DNA from 4 places in the Neobacillus sp. B4I6 genome. Region 1 is predicted to be linked to each of the others. Evidence: riboswitches for the same ligand, from Rfam matches in the RefSeq annotation. Region 1 holds a riboswitch; each other region holds the start of a gene.
What was found. Region 1 has a riboswitch for S-adenosylmethionine ahead of QF028_RS32860 (O-acetylhomoserine aminocarboxypropyltransferase/cysteine synthase family protein). Riboswitches for the same ligand answer to the same signal wherever they lie in the genome.

Region 1 (3,222 bases):
AAAATAAGGTCAAAAGAATTGTTAAGGAACCAGTAGAGATTATTTGTACCAATGGTACAATCAGTATCACAAAATTAGATGAACTAATTGAATTTCTTGAGGATAAGGATGTCTATATTCTTGTGGATGCCGACTCCTCAGGTGAAAAGCTTCGCAAACAGTTAAAACGAGAATTTCCCCAAGCGGAACATTTGTATATTGATCGGATGTATCGTGAGGTGGCAACTGCGCCAGTGCACCATTTGGCAACCGTTCTAATAGGGGCGAATATCGATGTTCATACTGAATTTTTAGAAATGGGTTAAAAGATATATGAACGAATGGAATCGAACAGATTTATCTGCCTTTCTTGAAAAAAAGGCGACCGGGTTAGTCTATTTTTATACACCCATGTGCGGTACCTGTCAGGTAGCTTCAAAAATGCTGCAGGTCATTGAGCAACTAGTAGAGTTAGATATGGGAAAAATGAATTTAAATTTCTACCCAGACCTTGCTAGGGATTTAGCAATTGAAAGTGTCCCTTGCCTATTATTTGTTGAAGCCGGCAAGATAAAAGAAACCCTCTACGCTTTTCAATCAGTTCCATTTTTGCTTGAAAAAATAAAACAGCATTTATCCTAAGCAGATGCGCGCTTGCATCTGCTTTTTAGGTGTACTCAAGCCTCTTAAGTAAAATCCTACCCGAGAAGAGAGGGAACAGTCCGCAACATGGTCTGTTCATTAAGTGGGACTTTATAACAAGTAAATGGGGGTTGATAAAAACTACATAAGCCTCAATAGGGATTCGATACCCAAGGCTTTCTAACAGCTGGCGGAGTAGGGATTCACTTCGTTGTAGTTGATGCAGGGGATTTTTGTATTCCTTTTTGGGTAGAGCATAGAATCGGTCACCTTCAAATCCTTTCACAAGGTTATGAAAGCGAATTTTATCCTTTTCAGCTAATTTCATTCGCGAGTTTAGAAATCTTAAAATTTTAATTTCATCTGATTCATTACGGTCTTTAAAACTCATAATCCACATCCTTTCGATATCGAATCTAACTTCATTTTACAAAATGCTGCCCTTTAATCAGCAGTAATGTTTGAATAATTTTCAACACTTTTCAAAAAATTCTCTCCATCCGACATATTTCTCAGGAAATCTCCGTAAATCCCCTCCAAAAGGTTGATAATTGTCGACCACTTTAAAGAGGATTTCATGCCCCGTTCCTGTATATTTAATATAAGAGAGCAGACCGGAGTGGTGGATTATGATAGAGATGCTGAAAAACTTTCAATTAGCAATCAAACAGCAAAGGCATGTTCTGCCGTTACTAGAACATATCGATTTGCGAGTGAATTTGGTTTGTGAACAAAAAGCCATTCAGATTATCATAAAGAATGGAGAAATTTTCATACTTCATGATAGCGAAGTGACACGAACGATATCCGAAATCCGCGGTGACCTTAAGGCAATGAAACAACTACTTGAAGGGAAGGAACGGTTAAGGGCCCTTGAACATAACGGCCAATTACGTATTTCCGCTCCAATTCGCAGCACATTATTACTAGAATCTGTCTTCTATTTGACAAAGGCACAGGAAAATTTACCAAAAATAACAAATTTCTAATCAGAGCTATTGACTCGGAATTAAACTTACTGTAAAGTTTTAGGTGAATAATCAAATAATAAAGACAATTCAATAAACATTCTTATCGAGAGTGGCGGAGGGACTGGCCCTTTGAAGCCCAGCAACCGGTTTATAACACAATCACACGGTGCTAAATCCAGCAGAGCGGAGATGCTCTGAGAGATGAGGAGAGAGTCCCCCCTCTTCTATGAAGCGGGGGTTTTGTTTGTTGAATTGCAAAAAAGGAGGAAGTAGTATGGGTGAAAATCAAAAGAAGTATCGTTTTGAAACATTGAGTGTTCATGGTGGATTGTCTCCGGATCCGGTAACGGGGGCTCGAGCCGTTCCGATTTATCAAAACAACGCCTATCAATTTAAGAATACAGAGCATGCGGCAAACCTATTTAGCTTAGCGGAACCTGGGTACATATACACACGCATTCACAACCCTACTACTACCGTTTTTGAAGAAAGAGTAGCATTATTGGAAGGCGGCGTTGGTGCCCTAGCAGTTGCTAGCGGTATGGCAGCGATTACCCTCGCCATTTTAAATATTGCTGAAGCTGGCGATGAAATCGTATCGGCATCAAATCTCTATGGCGGAACATATAATCTTTTTGCAGTGACGCTTCCAAAATACGGGATTAAAGTGAAATTTGTTGACCCTGAAAATCCGGAAAACTTCCGTGCGGCTATTACCGACAAAACAAAGGCTGTTTTCGCTGAAACGATTGGTAACCCAAGCCTTCGTGTACTTGATATTGAAAAAGTCGCCGATATTGCCCATGCAGCAGGTGTTCCATTAATTATTGATAACACCTTTGCCACTCCATATCTGTGCCGGCCAATTGAATATGGTGCCGATATTGTGATTCATTCTGCCACCAAATGGCTTTTAGGAAATGGAACAACTACTGGTGGAGTTATTGTCGATGGTGGGAAGTTCGATTGGAATTCGCCGCGATTCCCTGGTTTTACAACGCCAGATGCCAGCTACCATGACCTGGTTTATGCAGAAGCCCTAGGTGAGATCGCCTATATTATCAAAGCCCGTGTCCAATTGCTGCGGGACTTAGGACCGGCGTTAAGTCCGCAAAATTCCTTCCAGTTTATCCTTGGACTTGAAACACTGCATGTTCGAATGAAGGAGCATGTGGCTAATACAAAAGAAGTGGTGGAATATCTAACCAATCACCCTGCTGTGGAATGGGTATCTTATCCAGGACACCCATCCCACCCAGATTATGAATTAGCCAAAAAGTACTTGCCAAAAGGTGCAGGTTCCATGGTTGTCTTCGGGATTAAAGGCGGTAAAGAAGCAGGAGCCAAATTAATCGATTCGATTACTCTATGGGCGCATGTGGCAAACGTTGGCGATGCAAAAAGTTTAATTATTCACCCAGCAAGCACCACCCATCAGCAATTAGATGCTGATGGCCTGAAAGCTGCAGGTGTAACAGAGGATTTGATTCGCCTTTCAATCGGTATCGAGAATGTTGAGGATTTAATCGAAGATCTCGAATCAGCTATTTTGGCTGCTACTGGTGTAATCTCATTAAAGGTAAATGCATAAAAGTTACCAAAACTTATTTTTCCGAATATGAAGTTATTT
Region 2 (3,222 bases), 2.2 Mb from region 1:
ATCCCCCGTAAGCAAACACTCTCTTCATCTATTGAAAAAGAGAGTGTCTAGTTGTATACCGACTATTCTTTATAATGCTTCTTTAACGTCTTTATCCACTCTTCCTCAAATGCAGTCGATTGACCCCAGCCTGGGATAATTTTTGCCAGATTAACCATGTTTACAGGCTCTTTTGCTTTGAGAAGATTTTCTTGTGAAACAAGTGAAGCATCTAAATCAAAGGTCTGTGGTGTTTCTTCACCTGCAAGCTTTTTCGCAAGTATTCTCATATCAACAGCACCGATAAGTTTCGGATCGACAGCTGCTGTGTATTTCCAAGCGCTGCCTTTTCTTTGAATTTCTTGCAGATCCGCATTGGAAACATCGATTCCATAAATCTTCACTTCTTCACGTCCCGCTTCTTTCAAAGCTCGTGCTGCACCGATTGCAAAAGCATCCCAAGTAGCAAATATGGCATCCAGTTTGCCTTTTGGATATTTATTTAACATGGCTGCAACTGCGTTTTGTGTTTGTACACTTGTATCTGCCGCAGCCACACCAAAGCGTTCCACTTCTTTAATTTGAGGATTTTTTGAAAGGACTTCTTGATAAACCTTATTACGTCTAACCATTGCAGGGAAACCGTCGACCCATAGGTAGGCAATATTTGCTTTACCCTTTGTATTCTTTACGAGTTGATCAAGGGCTAAAGTTGCTAAGGCTTCATCATCCTGTGAAGTAAGCGTTACTCCATCAACCTTCGCAATATTTGGATTGGAGTCAAATGTAACTACACTTTTTCCTTTTTCAACTATCTTTTTTACATCATTAACAGTCGCATCATCGTCACCATGAGAAATGATAAATCCATCATAATCCTGGTCTAATGCCTGATTAATAGCATCATGGAACTTAGCTGTATCACCATTTGCGGTAAACACGTCCACTTGAAAACCTAAGGCTTCTCCCTCTTCTTTTGCACCTGCTAAGAATTGGGCAGTATGATCATCACCGCCAATTTTACGGATAACCTTGATTTTTAACGGATCACCACTTGTAAACTTTTCAGATACACCTTCAAGTGAAACCTTTTTATGAGCGCTTGCTTGTTTTTTTTCTCCCTCAGAAGCACAGCCTGTGAGTAAGAGTGTTGCTGCTAACGCTGATACGAGTGTACTTTTAAAGATATTTCTTTTCATGATTAAAGCTCCCCCTTTTAGATTCTTATCAATACTCCATTACTCCGATTGGAAAGGTTTGTTTTTATATAAAAATAAAAAACCTCTCCAGAAAAGAGAGGTTTCATCACAAATTAAGGGACTACTCCTCTCTTATCTTTCAAAACAATAAATTGTTTTGCAGGATTTAGCACCAATTCCAAACGGAACGGTTGCTGGGCGTCATCGGGCCAGTCCCTCTGCCACTCTTGATAAGAGAACGTATTATTCATTTAAAGTAATAAATTAGATTTTAGTCTCCTATTAACAAGTTGTCAATAGTGTTTTGAATATTTCTAATAAAGGTATTATTCCCAATCCGCCAAAACCTTTGAATAGTAGTAAACGTAATTTCCTATTTTATATAAAAGGGATATCCCTTTAAAATTATCAGAAATTTCTGTATGATAATATTTAGTTAATCGAAATACATTTAGAAAGAAGTGTTATTAATAATGGATCAGGAAAGAAGTGCAAAGCGTAATTTAATGATCATGTGGTTTGCGAACTTCTTTGTAGCCGGAAGTATGACAATGGTTATGCCGTTTATTTCGTTGTACATTGAGACGTTTGGTGACTTTTCGGAAAAATATGTCCAGCATTGGTCAGGAATCACATTTGGGATTACATTTGTTTCTGCCTTCCTCTTCTCACCGATTTGGGGGGAGAATTGGCGACCGTTATGGGAGAAAAAAAATCCTTATCATTTCCGGATTAGGGATGGGCTTATCTATTTTTCTAATGGGCTATGTCCATTCTGTCTGGCAGTTACTGTTGCTGCGCTTTTTCATGGGTTTCTTTTCTGGCTTCATCCCGATGTCACAAGCTTTTATCTCTACGCAAACACCAAAGGGGATTGCGGGGCGCGTTCTTGGTACATTGCAAACAGGTAGTATTACAGGTTCTTTGTTAGGACCGATGCTGGGCGGTGTTTTAGCTGATTCTCTTGGCTATTCTACTACCTTTAAATGGACGTCCATTTCGATTTTTATCTCTGCATTGTTAGTGATTACCACAAAGGAATTCTTGATACCCGTGTCTAAAGGGGCAAAAACACATTACTCGAGCAAGGAAGTTTTTAAACACATTATTCGTAACCCTGTGTTATTAACAGTCCTGCTAATTTCAGCCCTTGTTCAGATTGCTCACTTTAGCATTCAACCAATTTTGTCCTTATTTGTTAGCGATCTGCATGGCACAACTAATGTTGCCTTTTATTCTGGGATTGCTTTTTCCGCTGCGGGACTGGGGAATTTATTGATGTCGAGGAATTGGGGAAAAATAGCTGATAAGTATGGGTATATTAAAATATTAGTTATTCTTCTTTTTCTAGCGGGGATTGTCTACTTGCCTGGAGCCGCAGTTTCTAGCTTTTGGCAACTCGTTATCATCCGCTTTGCCCTGGGTGTCACGATTGGCGGAATTATTCCTGTACGGATTGCCTATATCCGCCAAGAAGCACCGATTGCGATGCAAGGTGAAGTATTAGGCTATAATACCAGCTTGCGTTTCCTTGGGAATATTGTCGGCCCGATGCTGGGTGGATTTATATCTGGTTACTATGGCTTTTCTGCCGTTTTTATCAGCACAAGTTCATTATTAATTATTAGCGGATTTATTTTATTTGTTTCAATGCACCGTCATCCAAAGCTTGTAAAACACTCGATTTAATAACTTTAAGATTGGGCAAGGAATAAGTAGAAAAGCACTTTAAATTAAATGATTTAAAGTGCTTTTGCTTTATTACTTTATTCTGTTTTTTCGCTTAGTAAAGTCCATTTCTTGATAATAACTGTTCTTAACTAATATATTGGGTCCAAGGCATTTAACCGCCGGGCAATGACAGCTTAATTCTTTTGCCAAGGCTGACGACTGCCAGGTTTCATATGCATGTAACAGATTTGTAGTCTTGATATTTCCTAGGGATGGTGTATCACCGAAATCAGTAACAATAATATCTCCGTTAAAAATATTTACATTCAGTCGCGAACGTCCATCAGGGTCATTTCTGACGGTGACATTTTTA
Region 3 (3,222 bases), 2.4 Mb from region 1:
CGTGGAAAGCGAAGTGCCTAGAGCGGAAATCAACAGGCCCATTAGCAGGTACAATGAATAATTAAATGCTGAGAATAAAAAATTGCCGATAAAAATACCCTTTCTCGACAAACTGAGAGCACCAAAGTGCTCTTCTATCACGGGAATAATGGCTTTTTAGAGGACAGCTAAAGTTACTTCTTTATTCTTAATTTCTGTATCATACTCCCCAATAATTTGAAAGTAGCACGTTGCCTTTTTCAGATTAATTAACTTTTCAATTTCTTCCTTGGTTGCCTTGATAATTGCTATCTTATCAGAAGCTTGGGCCACCCATGTAATCAAAGGGTTATTATAATTCTTTGAGAGGCCTTGAATTAACCATAATTCTTTTTCGTTCCCTTTTTTCTCTCCATCACATGCTGCTGTTGTTTTTGTGATACTCTTATTTGACGACCGATTTTGACAGACATAGACCAAATCTTCAATAACAGCACTTGCAGTAGGATACATCCCAGCTCCTGGTCCTTGCAAAGTAATACTACCAACAATATCAGAGTGAATATTTACCGCATTTTCTACGCCTTCAATAGAATAAAAAGGATGAGATTTCCCAACAAGGACTGGTTTAACCTCTGCGTTAATTTGACTACCTGTCTTACTAATGCTAGCAATATGCTTAAACCTTAATCCCATCTTTTCTGCTGTTTCAATTAACTCTCTTGAAATCGAGGTAATGCCCGCACGCTCGACATTCTTCCAATTGGGTTGTTCTCCAAAAGCAATTCTGCTGAGAATCATTGTTTTATAAAAAGCATCAAATCCCTCCACATCGTTGGTTGGATCCGCTTCAGCATACCCCTTCTCTTGCGCTAAAATGAGGGCATCAGCAAATGACTGCTTCTTTTCGCGCATTTCCGTTAGGATAAAATTCGATGTCCCATTAAGAATTCCTTGGATGTGACGAACTCGGTTAACATTTAATAACTGCCTTAAGGTTTGAATAATCGGAATACCACCCGCAACTGTTGCTTCATAACCCACCGAAACATTATAATTCTCAGCTAACTCGAGCAGCTCATTCCCATGGTGTGCAAACATTTCTTTATTCGCTGTGATTATGTGGCAACCACTTTGTATAGCTTGGTTTAAAAAAGTAAAGGGTTGTTCTTTGTCGACGATTGCTTCGACAACAACATCAAGTTGAGGTAGATTAAGAATTTCGGCAAAATCTGTAGTTATTAAAACATCTTCTCTTATGTCTCTGGTTTTTTGCTTATTTTTTATTAGTACTGCAGCCACTTCTACTTTTCTCCCTAAAACACTAGTAAGTTCCTCCGCGTGGGATTGTATTGTTCTATAAACACCTTCCCCAACTGTACCAAAGCCTAGAATTGCCACTTTAATGACAGACATGCTCTCCACCCCTTAAATAATATTAGACATGACTAATAGGTTGTTTTTTATCTCATATAAATAAGAAAAAACCCTCTTCATAAGAAGAGGGTAGATTTCCTCCTCTTATCTGTCAGGTTAAAAATAACCTGCAGGAATTAGCACCTTTTCAAGAATTACCTTGATGGTTGCCGGGCTTCATCGGGCCTAGTCCCTCCGCCGCTCTGGATAAGAGTTTTATTTAGTTAGTTTTTCATTAAATTTCAAAGTTATAAAGAGAATTCTAGTTGATTCCAAGGTAGTTGTCAATATTATTTGAAATTTCTTTTTATTAAAGTGGTAATAGGGAGACAAATTCCTTTTTCCCCAGTCGATCTATCATTTTGAGCCATTCCTTCGGCTTATTTGAAAGAATTGAATAGTATGTCGTCAGAAAATCCTTTACCAGGTTTGCTGGTAGTGAATTAAGTCCTTCATCTTGAATTGGCATGAAACATAAATCTAGACCTGCTACAGCTTCCCCATTGTTTTTCCAGGAAGGATGAACATATGAAAAATCAATGCGTTTATAACCCATATGGGATAGAACTTCACGTCGGACATATGGATCCATAACCTTTACTCCACCAAATTCGTGATGTTCAACCCGGTACGGATCGTATATTTCTGCAAACATCCCGAATAGCTCGTTACCATTTTCTTTAGCTAATTGTTGTAAATCCGTTAAACGGTTTTGCGCTAAAAAACGGCCAAGGCTTAAGCCTGGTTTACTGATGATTGTAAAATCTGTCATAGCAATATTCCAATCCGGATAATAACGATATTCAGTTGCTCCTGTGACTTCGTCTCCATCGACAGCAACAAACACGCGAATACTCGGATCTTCTAATGGCTCTTTCCATAGCTCAAATTCTAATACTTCTTCTGCAGGAAAAATTTCTCCCATTAAGTTATGAAGCTTTTTAAAATTAGGGTCTTCTATACTGGTTATTCTAATATATTCCATTATGATACATTCCTCTCACTCATCTAAAAGGGTTTTTCCATTCCATTAATGCAGCATAATTGCAGGATTCTTCATCCTCGAGATAATTTTCAATAATCCCTATTGGCACACGACCACAATGCAGCAAGAAAGTGATAACAGGATCTTGAACTTCCCCTTTAATAGTTGCATCTAAATATTGTCCTGGTGTCATGATATCAGCTTTTTTATGATATCCTGGCATTCTGCCCCCGCCAAGTAATCGATATAACTCTTTTTCTATCACAACATGGTACATAGACTGCATCATCAATTTACCAAGCCCTAGTTTGCGGTACTTCGGACGAACACTAATATCAACAATATACAAGGTATTCCCATTTGGATTATTGTTCCGTATATATCCATGGTCAGTGATTTCTTCCCACGAATGGTTTTTATCGCTAGGATCAAAGTCGATAGTTAAGCCGGTAATTGACCCAGCTAATTCACCATCTACTTCAACACACAATGCACCTTCTGGAAACATTTTCACATGGTTTGTTAATTGCTCTTTATTCCACCATAATTCTGAAGGAAAAGGAGGTGGGAAGCACTCGGATTGAATCTTGATAAGATCGTCAAAATCCACTTTTGAATAATTGCGAATGATAACTGGCACAGGCCTCTCTTGGTCATAGACGTAAAATTCACTTCGATACATTCTATACCCACCCTTTCAGTTTATTTTTCCCAATCTGTGTAAAGATCCGTTCTTCGATCACGCCAGGTTGTAACGGAACCACGTTCTCTTACTTCATATAACAAGTTTAAATCTAGGTCAGCCGTCACAATCATGTCATTATTGATTTCCCCTTCCACCA
Region 4 (3,222 bases), 2.8 Mb from region 1:
ATTACCCACCATTTAAAGAAATTACGAGATATCCATGTGGTATATGACAGAAGAGTGAAGAATACGATTTACTTTTACTTAAATGAATCGTTGATTAACCAGCAGGCAAAGGTGTTTACAGAGCTGTTAGAAAAAAAGGGGAAGGAGTTGGATGAAATGGTCGAGTCAAGTATCGAGAGACAAAAAATTATCGAGAACTTCTTTATGAAAAATGGGAAGCTAAATAATATTCCTGCCCAAAGGAAGAAGAAATTAATCGTGTTCGAACACATGGTACGTGGGTTAAAAATAGGTGAAAAGTATGAAGAAAAACAATTAAACGAGTATATAAAACAATTCCATGATGATTATGCAACAATTCGCAGAGAGTTTATCATAAATCATTACATGTTCCGTGAAAATGGTATTTATGAACTAAATCCAGAAGAAATGTGGGCAAAACTTGACTAGAAAAGCAATCCGAAAGTTCGGATTGCTTTTCCTATTATAATGCTTCTTTTACAGTCGTTATGAAAGAAAAACGGTTCTTTATTTCTTTTCGTTGTTTAATTAGGATTGTACCGAGTTCTAGTGTTTTCTGCTTTGCAGTAATTCTAGTTTGATCCTCCTCGATCCCATCTAAATCAGCAACATGAGCAAGACCAATTGTTCTTCTGATTAATTCGCAGCCGGCAAAGCCGATCGAGTCCTCAAAAAACTTAGTTAAATTATAGTTTAGAAAGGTAGAGGATTTAGCGTAATCGTCTTTATTCTCCGTATTCCATAATAGTGTAAATTGATCCTCAAATACACTCCATACCGTTTCAATATGATTGAGGAAAAGATCACGTTCTTCAACATTTGCTATTACCTGGAAGAGAAGATTTGCAATTACTTGGCCGATATCAAATCCAGCTGGTCCGTAGAAAGAAAATTCGGGATCGATTACTTTTGTTTCATAATTATCGGCAAAAACACTTCCGGTATGAAGATCACCATGGAGGAGAACTTCAGCCTCTGTTAAAAAGCGTTTCTTCAAAATATTTACATGGAACTTTAGTTCATCATCCTGCCAAAGCTCTTCGACGACAGGACGCAGTCCTTCCTCGAAATCGTTGGTTTCTGCATCAATAAAAGGATCTGTGAAGATTAAATCTTCAGTTATTTTGCAAAGCTCGGGATTGATAAACTGTTGTACATATTCCTTTTTTACGGAAGGGGTTAATCCGTAATCAGAAGTATAAAATAATGTTTTTGCAAGATATTCACCTAGATGCTTTGAAATTAATGGATAGGTTTCTCCTTTGATAAAGCCAGTTCTTGCGATTGAAAGATGGGAAAGGTCCTCCATTACGGTTACAGCTAGGACATCATCTGTGAAAAAAACTTGGGGCACATAATCTGGAGCAATCTGTCCGAAAATTTTTAAGGCATCCGCTTCAATCTTTGCTCTTTTCAAAGTTAATGGCCAGCTTTCGCCAACTACCTTTGCATAAGGGAGAGCTTGTTTGATAATAACACTTTTTCCTTCCAATTCATCAACAATATGAAAGACTAGATTGAGATTCCCATCGCCAATCTCCTTGCAGGAAAGTTTTGCATGCTGGTCAAAAATTTTCAATTCAAGTGCCAGTTCAACTGCACTCTCGTTTGTTAAAGGCTGGTATGTTTTTTGTTTTAGTAGACTCATTATGGTTCCTCCTCGTTTTTGGGAGGCTTAATTATGCACGCAGGCACTAAAAAAGCCTCTTTCTCATCTGAAAGAGGCTGATAGACAATATTGTCTGTCGCACCTCTTATCTCTCAGAAAGATAATCCTTCTGTTGGAATTAGCACCGTGCCTTAAAGGGGGGATCCCCAGCGCAAAAAGCGCCCCATTTCAATGGGTTTCCGGTCGGTTGCTGGGCTTCAAAGGGCCAAATCCCTCAGCCAGCTCATGATAAGAGAAAATCTATTTAACTGGTAAAAATCATATCAGTAACAAAGAGAAAGTGTCAATATTTTTTGAAAATTATTATTTATAGAATTCTGGTTTTCTATCCGTGAAAATAGGAATTTGCTTACGGACCTCCTTGACTAAGTCCATCTCAATTTCAGCCGATAGGATTTCTTCCTTCATTCCAGCCTCAGCAATGACCTCACCCCACGGGTCAATAATAATCGAGTGACCAGCAAACTGGTTATTTGGGTCATTTCCAGAACGGTTACAGGCAATTACATAACATTGATTTTCAATTGCTCTGGCAATTAAAAGGGCCCTCCAGTGGGACAATCTGGGTGCAGGCCATTCGGCCACAACAAACAGTGCTTCTGCACCTTCTGATGTGTGAGCGCGTATCCACTCTGGAAACCGGATATCATAACAGATCGACCCAGCAAACTGGTGATTATCAAGTTGGAAAAGTCCCTTCTCGGCACCAGGCTCTAAGAAAACATGCTCATTCATGAGTTTAAAAAGATGTAGTTTACTATACTTGTGCACCAGCGTGCCATCTTTATTGATGATGAGGAGAGTATTTTTTACTCCTGTTTCTTCACGGTTCGCAACTGAGCCGCCAACGAAATGAACCTGATTTTGTTGTGCTGCATTTCTCAGAAATTCAATCGTTTGTACTGCTTTTGGGTCTGCAATTTCATTCAGGCGGGTCAAGTCATATCCCGTTGTCCATAGTTCCGGAAGGACAATGATATCGGGTTGTTCAGTCAGTGCATTTTCAATGAGTCTTTCCGCAGTTTGGTAGTTTTTATTGGGATCACCGAAGACGATATCCATTTGCAGACATGAAATTTTTAATTTCACGAATCTTCACCTCGTTTGAAATTTCGGAATTTTTTCTTTACAAGCCGTTATAAAAGTTATATCATTTGTGACTAGAATTTCACAATGATTCTTAAAAAAAATTAAGCAGGTGAGAACAATGAAGCAATTTCCACCATCAGAATTATTAACTAGTCTTCCAAAGCAATTTTTTGCTTCACTTGTTAAAAAAGTGGGGGAATATATTTCACAAGGGTTTGATGTGATTAATTTAGGGCAAGGCAACCCTGATCAGCCAACGCCTTCTCATATTGTTAAAAAACTTCAAGATGCAGCAGCGAATCCATTAAATCATAAATATTCTCCTTTCCAGGGGTATCGTTATTTAAAACAGGCTGCCGCTGATTTTTATTTAAGAGAATATGGAGTGACCATTGATCCGGATAAAGAAGTGGCGATTTTGTTTGGGGGTAAAGCAGGACTTG

Region 2: linked by a shared signal. The riboswitch ahead of QF028_RS22345 (sugar ABC transporter substrate-binding protein) and the one ahead of QF028_RS32860 (O-acetylhomoserine aminocarboxypropyltransferase/cysteine synthase family protein) in region 1 are both predicted to bind S-adenosylmethionine.
Region 3: linked by a shared signal. The riboswitch ahead of QF028_RS21370 (homoserine dehydrogenase) and the one ahead of QF028_RS32860 (O-acetylhomoserine aminocarboxypropyltransferase/cysteine synthase family protein) in region 1 are both predicted to bind S-adenosylmethionine.
Region 4: linked by a shared signal. The riboswitch ahead of mtnK (S-methyl-5-thioribose kinase) and the one ahead of QF028_RS32860 (O-acetylhomoserine aminocarboxypropyltransferase/cysteine synthase family protein) in region 1 are both predicted to bind S-adenosylmethionine.

The regions. Positions count from the first base shown of each region.
Region 1 covers NZ_JBNPWB010000002.1:6,231,477-6,234,698, forward strand. Annotated here, with positions in the region: gene QF028_RS32840 (toprim domain-containing protein) at 1-305, shown strand, start outside; gene QF028_RS32845 (thioredoxin family protein) at 313-621, shown strand; gene QF028_RS32850 (nuclease-related domain-containing protein) at 647-1,021, opposite strand; gene QF028_RS32855 (SCP2 sterol-binding domain-containing protein) at 1,251-1,610, shown strand; SAM riboswitch class I at 1,690-1,800, shown strand; gene QF028_RS32860 (O-acetylhomoserine aminocarboxypropyltransferase/cysteine synthase family protein) at 1,867-3,183, shown strand.
Region 2 covers NZ_JBNPWB010000002.1:4,052,493-4,055,714, forward strand. Annotated here, with positions in the region: gene QF028_RS22345 (sugar ABC transporter substrate-binding protein) at 63-1,178, opposite strand; SAM riboswitch class I at 1,308-1,415, opposite strand; partial or broken gene QF028_RS22350 (MFS transporter) at 1,652-2,867, shown strand; gene yfkAB (radical SAM/CxCxxxxC motif protein YfkAB) at 2,940-3,222, opposite strand, start outside.
Region 3 covers NZ_JBNPWB010000002.1:3,876,121-3,879,342, forward strand. Annotated here, with positions in the region: gene QF028_RS21370 (homoserine dehydrogenase) at 157-1,395, opposite strand; SAM riboswitch class I at 1,498-1,609, opposite strand; gene QF028_RS21375 (GNAT family N-acetyltransferase) at 1,706-2,380, opposite strand; gene QF028_RS21380 (GNAT family N-acetyltransferase) at 2,400-3,062, opposite strand; gene QF028_RS21385 (carbon-nitrogen hydrolase family protein) at 3,083-3,222, opposite strand, start outside.
Region 4 covers NZ_JBNPWB010000002.1:3,419,112-3,422,333, reverse strand. Annotated here, with positions in the region: gene QF028_RS19000 (metalloregulator ArsR/SmtB family transcription factor) at 1-450, shown strand, start outside; gene mtnK (S-methyl-5-thioribose kinase) at 485-1,669, opposite strand; SAM riboswitch class I at 1,773-1,925, opposite strand; gene QF028_RS18990 (carbon-nitrogen family hydrolase) at 1,994-2,779, opposite strand; gene QF028_RS18985 (pyridoxal phosphate-dependent aminotransferase) at 2,898-3,222, shown strand, end outside.